DNA from 2 places in the Bilifractor sp. HCP3S3_D3 genome. Region 1 is predicted to be linked to the other one. Evidence: riboswitches for the same ligand, from Rfam matches in the RefSeq annotation. Region 1 holds a riboswitch; the other holds the start of a gene.
The links. Region 1 has a riboswitch for thiamine pyrophosphate ahead of ACTNDI_RS03835 (energy-coupled thiamine transporter ThiT). Riboswitches for the same ligand answer to the same signal wherever they lie in the genome.
Positions count from the first base shown of each region.

Region 2: linked by a shared signal. The riboswitch ahead of thiW (energy coupling factor transporter S component ThiW) and the one ahead of ACTNDI_RS03835 (energy-coupled thiamine transporter ThiT) in region 1 are both predicted to bind thiamine pyrophosphate.

Region 1 covers NZ_JBQHWP010000004.1:140,206-148,267, forward strand. The annotation lists gene ACTNDI_RS03815 (AAA family ATPase) at 1-677, shown strand, start outside; gene ACTNDI_RS03820 (hypothetical protein) at 814-2,562, shown strand; gene ACTNDI_RS03825 (cupin domain-containing protein) at 2,782-3,435, shown strand; gene ACTNDI_RS03830 (DUF438 domain-containing protein) at 3,501-5,279, shown strand; TPP riboswitch at 5,337-5,438, shown strand; gene ACTNDI_RS03835 (energy-coupled thiamine transporter ThiT) at 5,531-6,223, shown strand; gene ACTNDI_RS03840 (DMT family transporter) at 6,388-6,708, shown strand; gene ACTNDI_RS03845 (TDT family transporter) at 7,320-8,062, shown strand, end outside.
Region 2 covers NZ_JBQHWP010000010.1:3,726-11,787, forward strand. The annotation lists gene ACTNDI_RS07325 (glycosyl hydrolase) at 1-218, opposite strand, end outside; gene ACTNDI_RS07330 (MFS transporter) at 268-1,611, opposite strand; gene ACTNDI_RS07335 (AraC family transcriptional regulator) at 1,747-2,835, shown strand; TPP riboswitch at 3,038-3,147, shown strand; gene thiW (energy coupling factor transporter S component ThiW) at 3,366-3,947, shown strand; gene thiM (hydroxyethylthiazole kinase) at 4,016-4,876, shown strand; gene ACTNDI_RS07350 (HAD family hydrolase) at 4,851-5,588, shown strand; gene ACTNDI_RS07355 (NAD(P)-dependent malic enzyme) at 5,869-7,041, opposite strand; gene ACTNDI_RS07360 (Ldh family oxidoreductase) at 7,243-8,062, opposite strand, start outside.

The sequences.
Region 1 (8,062 bases):
CGGTTTTCGGGAGACCGGAGTGGGATATTTCTCTTTATATCAATACAGATGCCGCTTCGCTGATTGGAACGGATACGTTTGAGAACGGCGCGGTTCGCTTGCGGAAGGGACCGATTCTGCGGGTGGCAGAGGAGGGCGGTTTCGGCGTTCTTGATGAGATCAATATGGCAAAAAATGAATCGCTGGCTGTTCTTCACGCCGTTCTGGATTTCCGCCGGGTCATCGATGTTCCGGGATACGACCGCATCTGCCTGAATGAGGCTTCGCGGTTTATCGGGACCATGAACTACGGGTACGCTGGAACCCGTGAGGTCAATGAGGCACTCGCCTCGCGGTTCCTGATCATTCAGATGCCTGTCATCAGTGAGGAGAATCTGAAAAAATTGATTCGCGACAAGTACCCGGATATCCGGGAGGAGTACGCGGAGCAGTTTTCGCAGCTGTTCCATGACATTCGCAGAAAGTGTGAGGGAGGCGAGATTTCCACAAAGGCGCTGGATCTGCGCGGGCTGATGGCATCGATCAATCTGATCCGCCACGGCCTCGGCGTCATCGACGCCATTGAGCTGGGAATCATCAACAAATGCTTTGATGACTATGAGCGGCAGCTCGTCAAGGATATGATTACCGTGCGTTTTCCGGGAGATCTCGGGAGAGATAAAATCTTTTGCGACTGAGTACAGCTGCCTGCGCAGCGGGCAGCGCGTGTCGGAATTTGACGGGAACGGATCTTCAGGCAGCTTGTGTTGGAATTTGACGGGAAGAGATCTGCAGGCGGCTTGTTCCGTCTGTCAGATTATATGAGGAAAGGGTATGGAAATCTCGGAATTTGAAAAGAAACGCGCCGCGAATCTGATCTGGAACGGAGCGGAGAATTATAGTATTGAGCCCGGATTCCGTGTCTTCGACAGAGAAGGGCACGCCGATCTGTACTGGAACAGTATCGTCGGCGCAGTACATAAGCACTATGACTGGGAGAAGCTGGAGAGATTCTACAACACCTTTCACGAGAAGATTGATCAGACGGCTTACGAGAGCCTTTTCTGGATCGCGATGGAGAATTGTACCTTCGAGAAGGAAAAGGATGTTAGGCCTGTTTTTCCTTATCTGAGACGGGAGTACGCAAAGCGTCAGCTGAAATCGCTGGAGGGAAGCTTCGCGCTGGAGGACTCTGCGGGGCAGAGAGTGCTGGCTGTGATGCACGGGCACTTCCGGAGAGTCCTGGGCGAGAATGAGGGACTTCCGGATGTCGTAGATGTGAAGCTTCTGAATGACATCGAGGTGAGCGGGGACCTGGATACGGATCAGGTGATCGACAGGATTGCCGACACTCTGGAGACGTACTTTACATACCGGCGGCCGGGATCAACGAAGCCGGTGCCGAAGAGCAGTGTTAATCCGTTTTCTTTGTTTTTCCTGCGGAGAAAGCAGAGGAGAGAGGCCGGAAATATGGGACCGATCCGCCGGCTCGCCTTCGGATACGGCGAGCATCTGTCGGAATACGGGAGTGAGGTTCTGGACCAGAGCCGTCTGAGCGTTGCTTTTGCGAAGTATTCTGCACAGACCGACGAAGGTTTAAAGGAGTATATCACAAATTATTTCGGGAAGCCTCTCTATGATCAGAAGACTGTGCGCCGGCTGGAGAAGGAGTACTGCACGGGAAATCATACGGATGTTCATCTTCATTTCACGGACGGCGCGTATGACGACGAGATGCTGAAGAGCGGTTTTGCGGGAAAAATGCGGAAGCAGGCGGTGGAGCAGGCGAAGGAAAATGAGGAGGCATTTCAGGAGAATGTCGCGAAATACCGCATGGAGATTCTCCGCCTGACGAATCGGATTCGGAATTCCATGCTGATGCACATGGACAATCAGGTGGTGAAGTCGAATTCGGGGAGGCTCGATGCGTCTTTGATCTGGCGCGGGCTTGAATTGGATGACGACCGTATCTTCCGGAAGGTACTTCCCGGGGACAGCGGCAATCTTTCGGTCGATATTCTGCTGGACGCGTCTACCTCGCAGGTACACCGGCAGCCGGTTGTCGCGGCGCAGGGCTATATGATCGCGGAGAGTCTTACGCGATGCGGAATCCCGGTCAGAGTGTATTCGTTTTGCTCGATGAATGGATATACCGTTGTAAACCTGTTCCGTGATTACCATGAAGTGAAGAAGAACCGGAACATCTTCCGGTATTTTACGACGGGGGCCAACCGGGACGGTCTGGCGATCCGCCTCGCCGCGGGAATGATCGAAAAAAATGATGCCGATCACCGGCTGCTGATTGTCCTGTCTGACGGAAAGCCGAACGACGCCATCAAGGTGCGGACCTCGGCGGGTTCATACAAGGATTATGCGGGCACAACCGGTGTGGAGGATACCGCCGCGGAGGTGCATCGGGCAAGGATGCAGGGCATTACCGTTCTGTGCGTTTTTACCGGCGATGAAAAAAGTCTTCCGGCAGTGCAGCATATCTACGGCAGGCATTTCGCGAGGATCCGGAAGCTGGATCTTTTCGCGGATACGGTGGGAAATATGCTGCAGACCTGTCTGAGGAATCTGTGAAGATGAATCCGGTTTTAATAGCATAGGTATCTGATACCTTTCAGAAAAATAATGGCCGTCTTATATCCCCGTAGCTAATGCAACAGGGATATAAGGCGGCATATGTTTTGGCAAATATGTTTTGGTAAAGAGAAAAATGTTTGATCCGTATCCTGGGATACGGATTTTTTTGATTCCTTTGTGTATGCTCGTGTTGTATCGGAAAGGATGGTGAAGAAAATGAAAGAAAAAGTTGGAGACGTTTTTTCTATTGCAAAAGATAACAATCCGGTTCCGGGATGCACCATCTCAAGGGAAGTGTACAGCGGTACCAATTCTATCACATACTTTTCATTAGCGGCCGGTACAGATATCAGTGCTGAAATTTATTCCAGCTATAAGCTGATTCTGGTGGCGGATGGAAGCATGGAAGTATATGGAAGAGAAGGATTTATCAGGGAACTGAATGCCGGCGGGGCTATCGTGACTCTGACAGATACCCCGATGGGAATGCGCACGCAGAAGGGCGTGGTTTACACGGAGATTTTAATTCGGAAGGAGGATATTATGAACAATACAATTAAGGCGGGTGAGGTATTTCAGCTGGCAGAGGTGGTTCCTTATCAGGCGGGCAGGATTGTGAATATGGATGTTGTCCACAACGATAAAATGAAATTTGTAGTGATGTCATTTGATAAGGGAACGGGTCTTTCCGAGCACGCGGCTCCGGGAGAAGCGATTGTTTTTGCGCTGGACGGAGAGGGAATCATCGGATATGAGGGAAAAGAGCACAAAATCAAAGCCGGCGAGAACTTTCATTTTGCTAAGGGAGGACGTCATTTTGTGAAGGCCTCGGAGAAGTTCAAGATGGCATTGCTGCTGACACTTGACTGACCGACGTTTACTGACAACTGAGTCTGAACTTGTACATATATATGAGTATTGGAGTAAGCAGAGATATGGCAAAGAAGATTGACTTTAACAAATCTGTGTATGAACTGGTGCAGGAGTACCCGGAGCTGAGAGACATCCTTTCCGGCGTCGGATTCCGGGAGATCACGAAAAAGGGAATGCTCGGTTCTGTCGGAAGAATCATGACGATTCCGAAGGGCGCGAAGATGAAAAATATCTCGATGATGGATGTGGTCATGGCACTCATGACGCACGGCTTTGAGATCGAGGGAGAAATGCCGGAGCTGAAAATGCCCTGGGAGGAAGCAAAGGACGCACAGGCAGCCGGTGACAGTGTGAGCCGGGAGGCGGCGCAGGCAGATGGTGGCAGTGTGAGCCGGGAGGCGGCGCAGGCAGAAGGCGGCAGTGTGAGCCGGGCGGCGGCGCAGACAGAAGGCGGCATGACTGAGGAGCGCAACGAACTTCTCAAGAGCTACCTGAGAAGACTCGGCAGCGGTGAGGACCTTGAAGCAGTAAGAGCCGATTTTGTGAAAAATTTCCGTGATGTTGATGCCTCCGAAATCATGAGAGCGGAGCAGGATCTTCTGAAATCCGGGACTCCTCTTGAGGAGGTGCAGAAGCTCTGCGATGTACATTCCGCGCTTTTCCACGGTGCGACAAGAGAAGAGAAGATCGCCAATGCGGAGAAGGCGGTAGAGGATTCTCTTATGAAGAAGATCGGAGACTCCTCTGTTGCAGCAGGGAAGGCCGGAGATTCCTCTGTTGCAGCAGGGGCGACAGGAGTTTCCTCTGCTGTAGAGAAGAAGAGAGCCGGTGCTTCTGTCGCTGAGCAGAGGACAGCAGACTTCTCTCGTATAGCGGAGATGACCTCAACGGCAGCTGCGGATCCGGGCGACCGCAAAGAGCTGGCGGCTTCGCTCGCGTCGGTTCCGGGCCATCCGCTGAATCTCTTTGAGAGGGAGAATCAGGCAATCGAGACGCTTCTTCTCCGTGCGCGTGAGGCTGTCGCCGGAAAGAGTGCGGACGACAGGCTTATGTCACAGCTTCGCGAGATTGCAGTTCACTACGCGAAGAAAGGAGATCTGCTCTATCCGCATCTGAAGGTGCGTTATGATATCTCCGGCCCGTCAGATGTCATGTGGACCGTGGATGATGAGATCCGCGACGAGATCAGTGCGCTTTCAAAGGATGAAGATCACGACGACGACTGGTACGGCCGGCTGTCGGCGGTGCTTGACCGGGCGGAGGAAATGATTTACAAAGAAAATAATATTCTCTTCCCGATCTGCGCGGTGAATTTCACGGCGGAAGACTGGTATTCGGTGTACCGGGACTCCGGAGATTATACGGAGATCCTCGGTCAGTCCTTTACGGACTGGGAAGAAGCGGAGCAGGCTCTGAACGCAGAGAAAAAGGCAGAAAAGCCTGGCCTCTCCCAGGGCGAGGTTGTGATGCCGGGCGGACATATGACGGTTCCGCAGCTTACAGCACTGCTGAACACCATACCGATGGAGATCAGTTTTATTGATGCGGACAACATCAACCGCTACTTCAATGAGGGACCGAAGGTCTTCAAGCGTGCGGGAATGGCCATTGACCGGGAGGTCTTTTCCTGCCATCCGCCAAAGGTAGAGCCCATGGTCCGCAGTATTCTGGACAGCTTCCGGGACGGAAGCAGGGACAGTGTACCGGTATGGATGGAGAAAAACGGAAGAACCATGCTGGTGAACTATCTTGCCGTAAGAGACCGGAAGGGCAATTATCTTGGGGCTGCGGAGCTGGTGCAGGATATGGAATTCGCGAAGGAACACTTCGCGGGTCACTGAATCAGCAGGAAAATGAATTGACGGTTTTGCTTTATCTGCTATACTGTAAATACAAAGAAAAACTGCTGGGGGAGCGGAAGCTGAGAGTGCCGTGCATGCGGCTGACCCTGATGACCTGATCCGGTTAATGCCGGCGTAGGGAAGCTGAGTCTGAATGCAGGCTGTGTGATCAAAGAAATGAATGTTTCTGAGAGTTCCGTAGCTTTGAAAAGTGAAATCCTCCCGCAGACAACTGTGAGGAGGATTATATTATGTCTGTATTTGCTACTCTTGGAAGTGACGGAGTATACCAGCTGACGCAGGTCGGCTACATTGCGGTGATTGCCGTGATCATTCTGGCACTGCTTCTGGTCTGCCTGATCCGGAAACCGGACCAGAAGGGTGTACTCGGTACGAGAAAGCTTGTGTTCTCGGCGATGGCAATCGCGCTTGCGACGGTCGCATCCATGATCAAGCTGTTTCATCTGCCGATGGGCGGCAGCATAACCTTCTTTTCCATGCTGCTGATATCGCTTGTGGGATATTGGTACGGCCTTGGGACAGGGCTGTTTGCAGGTCTTGCCTACGGTCTTCTCCAGCTGATCGTTGATCCCTATATTATTTCTCTGCCGCAGATGCTGGTGGATTATGTGTTTGCGTTTACGGCTCTCGGGCTCTCCGGTGTGTTTTCCGGGGCGAAGCACGGACTGATCAAGGGCTATCTGCTTGGAGTTGTCGGCAGGTATTTCTTCGCGGTTCTTTCAGGCTACATTTTCTTTGGAAGCTATGGCAATGAATACGGAATGTCGGCGATCGGATACTCCCTTGCCTACAATGCGATCTACATCTTCGTGGAGTGCGGCCTCACCATTGTGCTGCTTCTCATACCGGCCGTGAATAAGGCGATGATAAGGGTCAGAGGGATGGCGCTTGCGGGAGGTAATTCGAGACAGAGCGTGGCATAAGGCACGGGCGAGGCATTGAGACGGTGCGTGTGTGGGAATTTCCGGACGGTCGCAGTATGAGACGCTGAAGGCCGGAATGTCCGTGGATGATGCAGCGCAGGAATTCCCGGTCGGTCGCAGTATGAGACAGCATCCGTGTAAGTGAACATGCAGGAGGAATCAAAATGACTGTTTTTCTGCTGACAGTACTGATCGCTTCGGAGGTGGCGGCAACGTCGCTCCTGAAGTATACGCATCACTTTACCCGGCCGTTACCGTCAATTATCTGTATCGCGTGTTATTGTGTGTGTTACTACACCTTTTCTCACGTCATGGATCGTATGAACGTGGGCGTCGCCTACGCAATCTGGTGCGGAGTGGGACTGATCGCCACAAATGTCATCGGCTATCTGCTGTTCCGTCAGAAGCTGACCGGTGTCGGCGTCTTTGGAATCGTGCTGATTATCATCGGGTGTGTGATTGTAAACGTCTGGGGAACCAGATAGTGGGATACGGCAGATATGGAATACTGCAGATATAAAATATGGCAGATATAGAATACTGAAAATATATAATACGATACGGAAGATATGTAGAAGAAGGCCGCTGCGCAAACTGTTGCGTGGCGGCCTTCCTTGTTCGCTTGAAGATTCTGAACATATGGCCAGGTATCGCATCAGCTCCTCAAAAACGCAGACAGGATCGTTACACGCGAAGCGTGTGTAAGAGACTGGCCGTGATTTACGCGAATAGTGAGCCGCAGCCGAATGCGAAGTATTCGTGTGCGGCGAGCGTCGCGATAGCGAGATAAAACTCGCGCAGCGTGTTTTATCTCGTTTCGAAGGCAGCAGGAATGAGCAACACGAATGAGCTTTCTTTTTCGTTGATATTGCCGGAATGTTCCTGTATAATTCAAAATCATATTTAGTTGATAGGAAATATAATAAATGCAGAAATGTAATGCAAAAACGTGGCTGAGAGCCGGTATTATGAGGAACTGCGGCAGTGAAGTGGCGTTATGAGGAACTGCGGCTGTGGGCTGGCATTAGGAGAAGCTCCGGCTGTGGTTTCGTAACATAATGAGCGGCAGGTGTATTTTTTCTGGAGGAAGGGACGCATGAAGAGCATGATCAGGAGAGTGCCGGTTCCGATAGCAGGAGTGATGCTGGGTTTTGCGGCATTTGGGAATTTTCTGAAGAGCTATTCGAATCTTGTGTGGATTCTCATGGAGCTGGTATCCGTGGCGCTTCTGGTGCTGCTGGTTCTGAAGGCTCTTCTGTATCCGGAAGATTTGCGCCGGGATATGAAGAATCCTGCCATAGCCGGCGCTGCGGGGACTTTTTCCATGGGACTGATGTTCCTCGCGGTCAGTCTGAAGAGTGTCAGCGTTCCGGCTGGTGTGTCAGTCTGGTGGGCGGCGCTGGTGCTTCACGCGGTGCTGATCGTGTGGTTTACAGCGTCCTTTGTGCGTTGTTTTCAGCTGAAAAAAGTATACATGACATGGTTTCTGGTCTATGTGGGCATTGTGGCGGCTGCGGCGACGAGCCCTGCTTTCGGGATGCAGGCGCTCGGCAGAGTGCTGACGGTTTACGGTCTGGCAGCGACGTCGGTATTGATGATCCTGATGGCGGTCCGTTATCGTAAGCTCCCTGCGGAGAAGCTGCTTGCGCCTCTGACGGCGATCTGTGCGGCGCCGTTCAGTCTGTGCCTGGTGGGATATCATCAGTCCTTTGAGACAAAGGATCCTGCTGTATTTCTGGTGATCTTTCTGTTCTCCAGCGCCTTCTATGTGCTCGGACTGGTACAGGTATTCCGATACATCGGGGGAACATTTTATCCGTCATTTTCGGGATTTACGTT
Region 2 (8,062 bases), on a different contig from region 1:
GAATCATGAACCCATTCCTCAGATCCCCATCCATAAATTTTGGAATCTGCTCCCGGCTCGTCCATTGCCAGAAATTCAACAGCACCGAATCCGGATTCCTTCAAAAGATCCAGATCATGTTTCAGAGTTTCATCTGTATTGAGGCCCTCAGCAAGCCACCATCTGATATCTGGTTTAAACTCATCTGCCGGTTTCTGCAGTTTCTTTATATCAATCATTTCAAATAACCTCCGTATAAGAAATCCTGTTTTACATAAAACTGAAATATCAGCCTCTGATTTTTACGATTTCTTCATTCTGCGCATCTAATTTTTCTTTTGACAGAGGATACAATACAGCAAAGATCAATGCGCCAAGGGCTCCAAGAATAGCCGGTGCGATGATAACACAGAAAACAATTGCGAAATTTACGCTTCCAGTCTGTGTTGCCGCTTTTGCATCAAATCCTACCACTGCAAGGATGTATCCGGGAATGGCTCCGCCGATACCCATTGCACATTTTGTGATAAAAGATGAGAGGGAAGCAATTGCACCTTGCGCTTTTATGCCGAGATGCAGTTCAACGTAGTCGGTATTGTCCGCCTGAATCGCATAGGTTAGAGGCATACTGAGACCGGAACCTATACCGGTTACTACGGTTGCAATCAGAAGAATCGGAATATTTGTTACATTGAACAGCCTTACAAGCGGTATGAGCGTAATCATCACTAATGATAAGGCATATAAGCGTTTTTTTCCAAACCGGTTAACCAGCGGAACTGCAAGAACAGTAAAAGGAATCAGTGTCAACAGCTGAACAATTGATACAAGACTCAGTAAAGAAAGATCGCCTAATACGTATGTGTAGAAATAAGTATTCGCTGTATTCAGAATGTATGTGCCGACAAAATATGTCAATGCGGTAAGGAAAGTGACCCATACCGGACGAGCCGTCAGAATTCGAAACAAATCTCTGAACTTATAAGATTCTGTGTCGGGTGCTGCCTGAATTCTCTCCTTAATGCCAAGGGTTCCAAGTACAGAAAAACCAATGATGATTACAGTTGCAATCACAACTAATCTGAAGTAACCAGCAGCGATGTTTGTATCACCGATAATGATTGGTGCTACGATGTTCAATCCGAAAATTCCTGCCATGTAAGCAAATCCTTTGATAGAGCTTAAGGCGGTTCTCTCTTTCACATCTGAGGTCATAACAGGAAGCATACTATTCAGGGAAATATCCATAACCGGAAACAGAACACCGATCAGAATGTATGTCACATATGCGATAACCAGCTTTCCTCCGGTTGCCATATAGGGTCCGTAGAACATCAGTAAGAAGTTTATGCCACAGGCAATAGAACCAAAGAGCAGAGTCGGTCTGAAATGTCCCATCTTAGTTGTTTTAGCATGGTCAATACAGAAACCTATCAGCGGATCATTCAGTCCATCCAGGATTCTGGCTATCAAGAACAGAGTCGCACATGCTGCAGGATTTAATCCGACAATGTTTGTGTAGAAAATCAATAGGTAGGATCCTAAAATTGCCTGAACCGGAATATTACCCAGGTTCGTTAATGCATATGAGATTTTTTCTTTAACACTAATTTTTTCATTTAACTCTCCCATTTTTCTCTCCTTTTGCACAAGCCTAACATTTATTTGTAAATAAAAAATAACTTGTTTTTTATAGAGAAAAAAGCTAAATTGGAGACATTGGAAATAACTTTTCGGACATGGAAAATGAATTAGAAAGGCTTAAAGATGAATCAAGCTTTCTCTTTTGACGTAAAACTGACGCTTCCAGATTTTTTTCTGAAAGAGACTAAATTTTTAAGACAATACTATTATGACCATCCGGACGTGGACTGGTCTATTCCAGGAAATACTGTTAACAAGGATATATTCAATTTGAATTATCCTTTTAACGAAGACGAAACCTTACACAAACTACAAATGGATCCTACGAATAGGTATATCCCCGATCATGTACTGGATGCATTTGATACCGATGTCTATGCTATGATTCCCCCCAATTATTTTCCAGCTTTCTGGCATTATCACACTTATTTCGAGCTTATCTATGTGTTAAGGGGAACGGCAAGAAACTATACGGACAACAGCGTTTTTGATCTGAAACAGGGAGACTTGGTCATTCTGGGATTAGGCTCAAGACACGCTCTTTCTTCCTACAACGATGATTGCGTTCTTGTGAATATCCTGGTCAGAAGTTCTACTTTCTGGGAGATTTTTTCTAATCATACCTATGAAAATGATATTCTGCATCATTTTTTCACTAATGTCCTTTCTCATTACGTAAATGATACCTTTATTCTTTTTCACACCGGACGTGATCCACTTATCCAAAGCCTGACAATTAATCTTCTTCAGACGGATCCGTCTTATCGAAAGTACACGGAACTGGAGAAAAAGGCATCTATCTCCCTCCTTTTCTCCAGACTGATGAACAAATATGCTTCTACTTCCGAACTGATCAATAACGATCCCACCGAAAAGAATTATGACATAGCCATGATTCTGAGTTACATGCAACAGCACTACAAGGAGATTTCACTCTCATCCTTAGCCAAATTCTTTGGATACAGTGAACGGCAGACACGGCGATTGCTCATCAAATTTACGGGTAAGGGATATCAAGAGAATTTAGATTACATCCGGATGGCAGAAGCCAAAAATCTACTTAAGACGACAGATAAATCCATCGAGTCCATTGCAGAAGAAGTCGGCTTCTCCTCTGTATACAGCTTCCGAAAGAGCTTCAAGCACTACTACAAACGGACACCCTCAGAGTATCGGACCGAAGAGAAAATAAAAGAGCGGCTAAGCCCCTGATTAATGTCCATTTACTTTAATAACTACATCTGTCTCGTCAAAGCTTTTCTGCACACGTTCTGAAATATCAAAATTGCTCAGTTCAGAAACAGTAGATTGACATTTGGCGGTCAGAAACAATAGATTGACATTTGGTGTGCACTTTCTGAATGGATTGTGTTATAATAGGCCTGTTAAAGCAGAACGCTTTAGAAAAATCAAGAGAAACAGACTGGGGAGCCCGATGCATCGGGCTGAGAGGACGGATTTCAGCTGTCGACCCATTAACCTGATTTGGATAATGCCAACGTAGGGAGCATCGCTGTGATTATGCGTATTTATGCAGACTGTCGTTTGGCAGTCTGTTTTTTTTACGCGAACAGTGAGCCGCAGCCGAATGCGAAGTATTCGTGTGCGGCAAGCGTCGCGATAGCGAGATAAAACTCGCACAGCGTGTTTTATCTCGTTTCGCGTCCGGACCGGTGATCATAGTGACAATCAGCCGGCGCGTCATCAATTTCTTTAAATCTTAAAAAGGAAGGGATATGATCATGAAAAACAAATGGAACACAACCACGGTTTCTGCAAAGAATGCAGCTTCTGCTGCTGCCCCGCTTCCGGAAGGGTCACGGGCAGGAAAGCTGTCTCTGAAGAAAATGGTATTTACAGCGATGCTTGCATGTCTCGGATTTGTGCTGAATACCTTTGTATGGTTTCCGCACATGGCTCCGTTTCAGCACTTCTGCAACGTTATGGGGGCGGTTTTTCTGGGCCCGTGGTACAATTTCATCGCAGCTCTTCTGACGGGCTGCATGCGGGTGGCTCTGGTCGGCTGTGATTTTCAGGCTGTGATCGGCGCGATTTTTGGTGCCCTGCTTTCCGGTATTCTGTATAGAAAAACGCATAAGCTCTGGGCAGCATGGGTCGGAGAAGTCATCGGAACCGGATTCATCAGCGCGGTACTGGCAAGCGTGATTTTCAACCTGGCACTTCACATTAAATACGCGATTTTTTATCTTATCCCCTACTACGGCCCAGCATCTGCGATGGGGGCAACCCTCGCCATTGCGGTTCTCCTGGTGCTGAAGCGATCCAAGGCGCTGCCGAAGATGCAGGCGCAGCTGAACAAATGAAAAATTTTCCGCGGCCGGGAAGTCCACTGAAAAAATGATGAAGCATTTTATGGAAGGAATCATAACAGATGGAGTATGGAGAATCTCTTCGAAAAGTGCAGGAAACGAAGCCTGCGGTGCAGTGTATCACAAATTTTGTCACGGTCAATGACTGCGCGAATATCATTCTTGCGGCAGGAGGAACACCGGCGATGACGATGGATGTTCGCGAGGTCCGCGAGGGAGTGGAGGGAATGAATGCCCTTGTCTGCAATCTCGGAGCGATTGAATCGGTAGACAGCATGATCATTGCCGGACAGCATGCGAATGAGCTGGGAATCCCGGTTGTTCTGGATCCGGTCGCTGCCGGCAGCACAACGCTGCGGCGGTACAGCATCCGGGAGCTTCTGGAGACGGTCCATTTTACCGCAATCCGGGGAAATGCCTCTGAGATCCGTGCGATTGAGACAGGAGGCCTTGAGGCGAAAACCGGGAGGGGCGTGGATGTCAGCGCGGAGGATGAGATTACCGCAGATAATCTCGAGAAGAGTATTGTGATGGCCGAAAAACTGGCTCTGCGGATCCGAAGCGTCATAGCCGTATCCGGAGAGACAGATATCGTGACTGACGGAGAACAGACAGTGATTCTCCATAATGGGTGCGCAACGATGGCACGGATTACCGGAAGCGGATGCATGCTTACTTCGCTGATCGGAGCGTTCTGCGGTGCCGACAGAGAGAATTCCTTCCGCGCTGTCGTGAGTGCAATGACGGTGATGGGCCTTGCGGGAGAGATCGCGGAACAGAAGCGTCTGGAGAAGGGAACCGGAAACGCCACCTTCCGCACAGATCTGATCGATGCCGTCTTCAATATGACTCCGGAGAAGGTGGATCAGGGCATCCGGTGTCAGGAGGAACAGAGAAATGCGGAAAAAGTACGCGATTTTTGATGTGGACGGCACGCTGGCGGATTCGATGCGGTACTGGGATCATCTCGCGGAGGATTATCTCGGCGGTCTGGGCATTCATGCATCCCGGGAGGATCTTGCGCCGATCGAAACCATGACAATGTCCGAAAGCTCGGCGTATTTCATTCACAGATACAGTCTTGCGAAAACGCCCGGAGAAGTGATGGAAGAAATGTTCGCTCTGATACGAAAGCACTACGAGGAGGACATTCCGCTGAAGGAGGGAGCCGCCGCTTATCTCCGAAGCCTCCGGGAACGGGGTGTGCGCATGTGCGTCGCAACGGCAAATGACACCGCGCTTTCCAGGGCGTGTTTCCGGCGGAACGGAATTCTGGAATATTTTGACTTTTTTGTGAGCTGTGAGGAAATCGGCAGGGGAAAGCGGGATCCGGACATCTATGATTTCTGCAGGGAGAAAATGGCCGATGAGACAGGCACCTCTCTCCTGCCGTCCGATGTGGCGGTGTTTGAGGATGCTGCCTATTGTCTGGAAACCGCTTCAGGTGCCGGGTATTATACCGTTGCGATGTTCGAGAGCAGCTATGAAAAGGACTGGGACAGAATCCGGGGGATTGCTGACGAATCCTATGTGAGCTGGAACGACGCGATGCAGCAGGCTGGCAGAATACCGTGTGATAAGGCGGAAGGGCGCGGTGTAATAGTCTGCCAGAAAATACAGCGTGATAAGCTGTAAATACGTGATGCGAGTGGCTTTGACGGATGTATTGTAAGAAGGTGGAGAAATGCTCCCTGGAAAGTCAAAAGTACACAGCGTGAAAAATGCAAAGAGATAAAACACGCTGCGCGAGTTTTATCTCGCTATCGCGACGCTCGCCGCACACGAATACTTCACATTCGGCTGCGGCTCACTGTTCGCGTAAAAAAAGGCTGCCGCAGCGATGTGATCCGTACAGGAAAACAAGCTGCGGCAGCCTTTCTGACTGTGTCAGAATATTTGTGTCAAAATATTATATTCAGATTCTTGCGACTCCGCTCTCACGGGCTGCCTTAGCGACAGCTTCGGCAACGGCAGTCTTTACTCTCGGATCAAATGCCTTCGGAAGAATGTAATCTGCGGAAAGCTCCTTGTCGGAGACAAGGCCGGCGATTGCCTTTGCAGCGGCGATCTTCATCTCGTCATTGATGTCGGATGCGCGTACATCCAGAGCTCCGCGGAAGATGCCCGGGAAGCAGAGAACGTTGTTGATCTGGTTCGGGAAGTCACTTCTTCCGGTCGATACAACTGCTGCGCCTGCAGCCTTTGCGTCATCCGGATAAATTTCCGGTACCGGGTTTGCGCACGCAAAAATGATCGGATCCTTTGCCATGCTGCGAACCATATCCTGAGTCAGTGTGCCGGGTGCGGAAACACCGATAAATACATCAGCTCCCTTGATGACGTCTGCCAGAGTGCCGGACTCATGTGAGCGGTTTGTGATCTTCGCCATCTCTTCCTTGACCGGGTTCAGTCCTTCACGGCCCTCATAGATTGCGCCCTTGCGGTCAGTCATGATAACATTCTTGAGACCCATGGAGATCAGAAGCTTGATGATAGCGATTCCGGCAGCGCCGGCACCGGATGTGACGATCTTGATATCCTCGATGTTCTTGCCGACAACTTTGAGCGCATTCATCAGGCCTGCAAGGGTGATAACCGCGGTTCCATGCTGGTCATCATGGAAAATCGGAATATCGGTGCACTTCTTCAGCTTCTCTTCGATCTCAAAGCATCTCGGAGCAGCGATGTCCTCGAGGTTGATGCCGCCGAAGGATCCGGAAATGAGAGAAACGGTCTTTACGATCTCGTCTACATCATGTGTTTTTACACAGATCGGGATTGCGTCTACATCGCCGAAAGCTTTGAAGAGCGCGCATTTTCCTTCCATAACCGGCATTCCTGCCTCCGGTCCGATGTCGCCCAGGCCGAGTACTGCGGAGCCGTCTGTTACAACTGCGACGGTGTTCCATCTTCTGGTCAGCTCGTAACTTTTATTGATATCCTTCTGGATCTCAAGACAGGGCTGCGCAACACCCGGGGTGTATGCAAGGCTCAGCGCCTCGGCGCTGTCTACTTCAGCTCTCAGCTTGATTTCAATTTTACCCTTCCACTCATAGTGCTTTTTCAGGGATTCCTTTGCGTAATCCATTTGATTATCCTCCATATATGAATATGAATTTATGAATATGAATTGAAATTGTTACCGAATAAGAATTGCTGCTGTACAAAAATATTGGTTATCGTCAAATTAATGGTTATTGTGTGGAAACCGTTACCGTACAGAATTTGTCCAGCCGCAATATGCCTTCCGGAACAGGTTACCACTCCGGAGGCATTGCTGTAAAGGAAATCAGTAATTGCCGGCGAAGAATTTGGAATCTTTGTTGACCTGATATCCCTCAAAGTATTTGCTGAAGTCCATGTGCAGGTAGGAGCAGAGGTTGCTGAGCTCTACCATGGTATTGTCGTTTACCGGAATACCGTTTTCTCTTCTGTCTTTTTCTGCAAAAATTTCTTTTTCTCCATGCGTATAGATCTGTTCCTGACCTTCTGCCTTCGGGCTCTCACGAAGTCTCTGAAGGTAATCGGAGAAGTTCTTCTTGATGGCTTCCGCATCTCCGAAGAAGGCGGGATTGATCGCGATGAAGCCATGGCAGATTCCGGTTTTATCCTTGAAGGTGCAGCACTGATCCGAGTTCACGCCGTTTGAGAGGATGGAACTGAGGATTTCGCAGACCATGCCCCATCCGTAACCCTTGTGGCTTCCGGTCAGAGGATCATTTCCACCAAGCGGCATGATGCCGCCGCCCTTCTTTGCTACGATATTGGACAGAACGGTCGGCGCGTCGCTGCACGGATTACCGTTGGCGTCGAGAGCCCATCTTTCCGGAAGCGGTTTTCCGGCTTTATTGTACATCTCCAGCTTTCCTCTGGTGACAACTGTTGTAGATGCATCGAAAAGGAAGGGGAACGGGTCGGCAGGAACGGCAACCGCAATCGGATTGGAGCCGATCATTGCCTTTCTTCCGAACGTGGGAACCATGATCGCCTCAGAGTTTGTCGCGGCGACACCGATCAGTCCCTGGTCACTTGCCATCTTTGCGTAGTATCCGGCAATTCCGAAATGATTGGATTCGCGGACGGATACGATTCCGACACCGGTGGTCTTT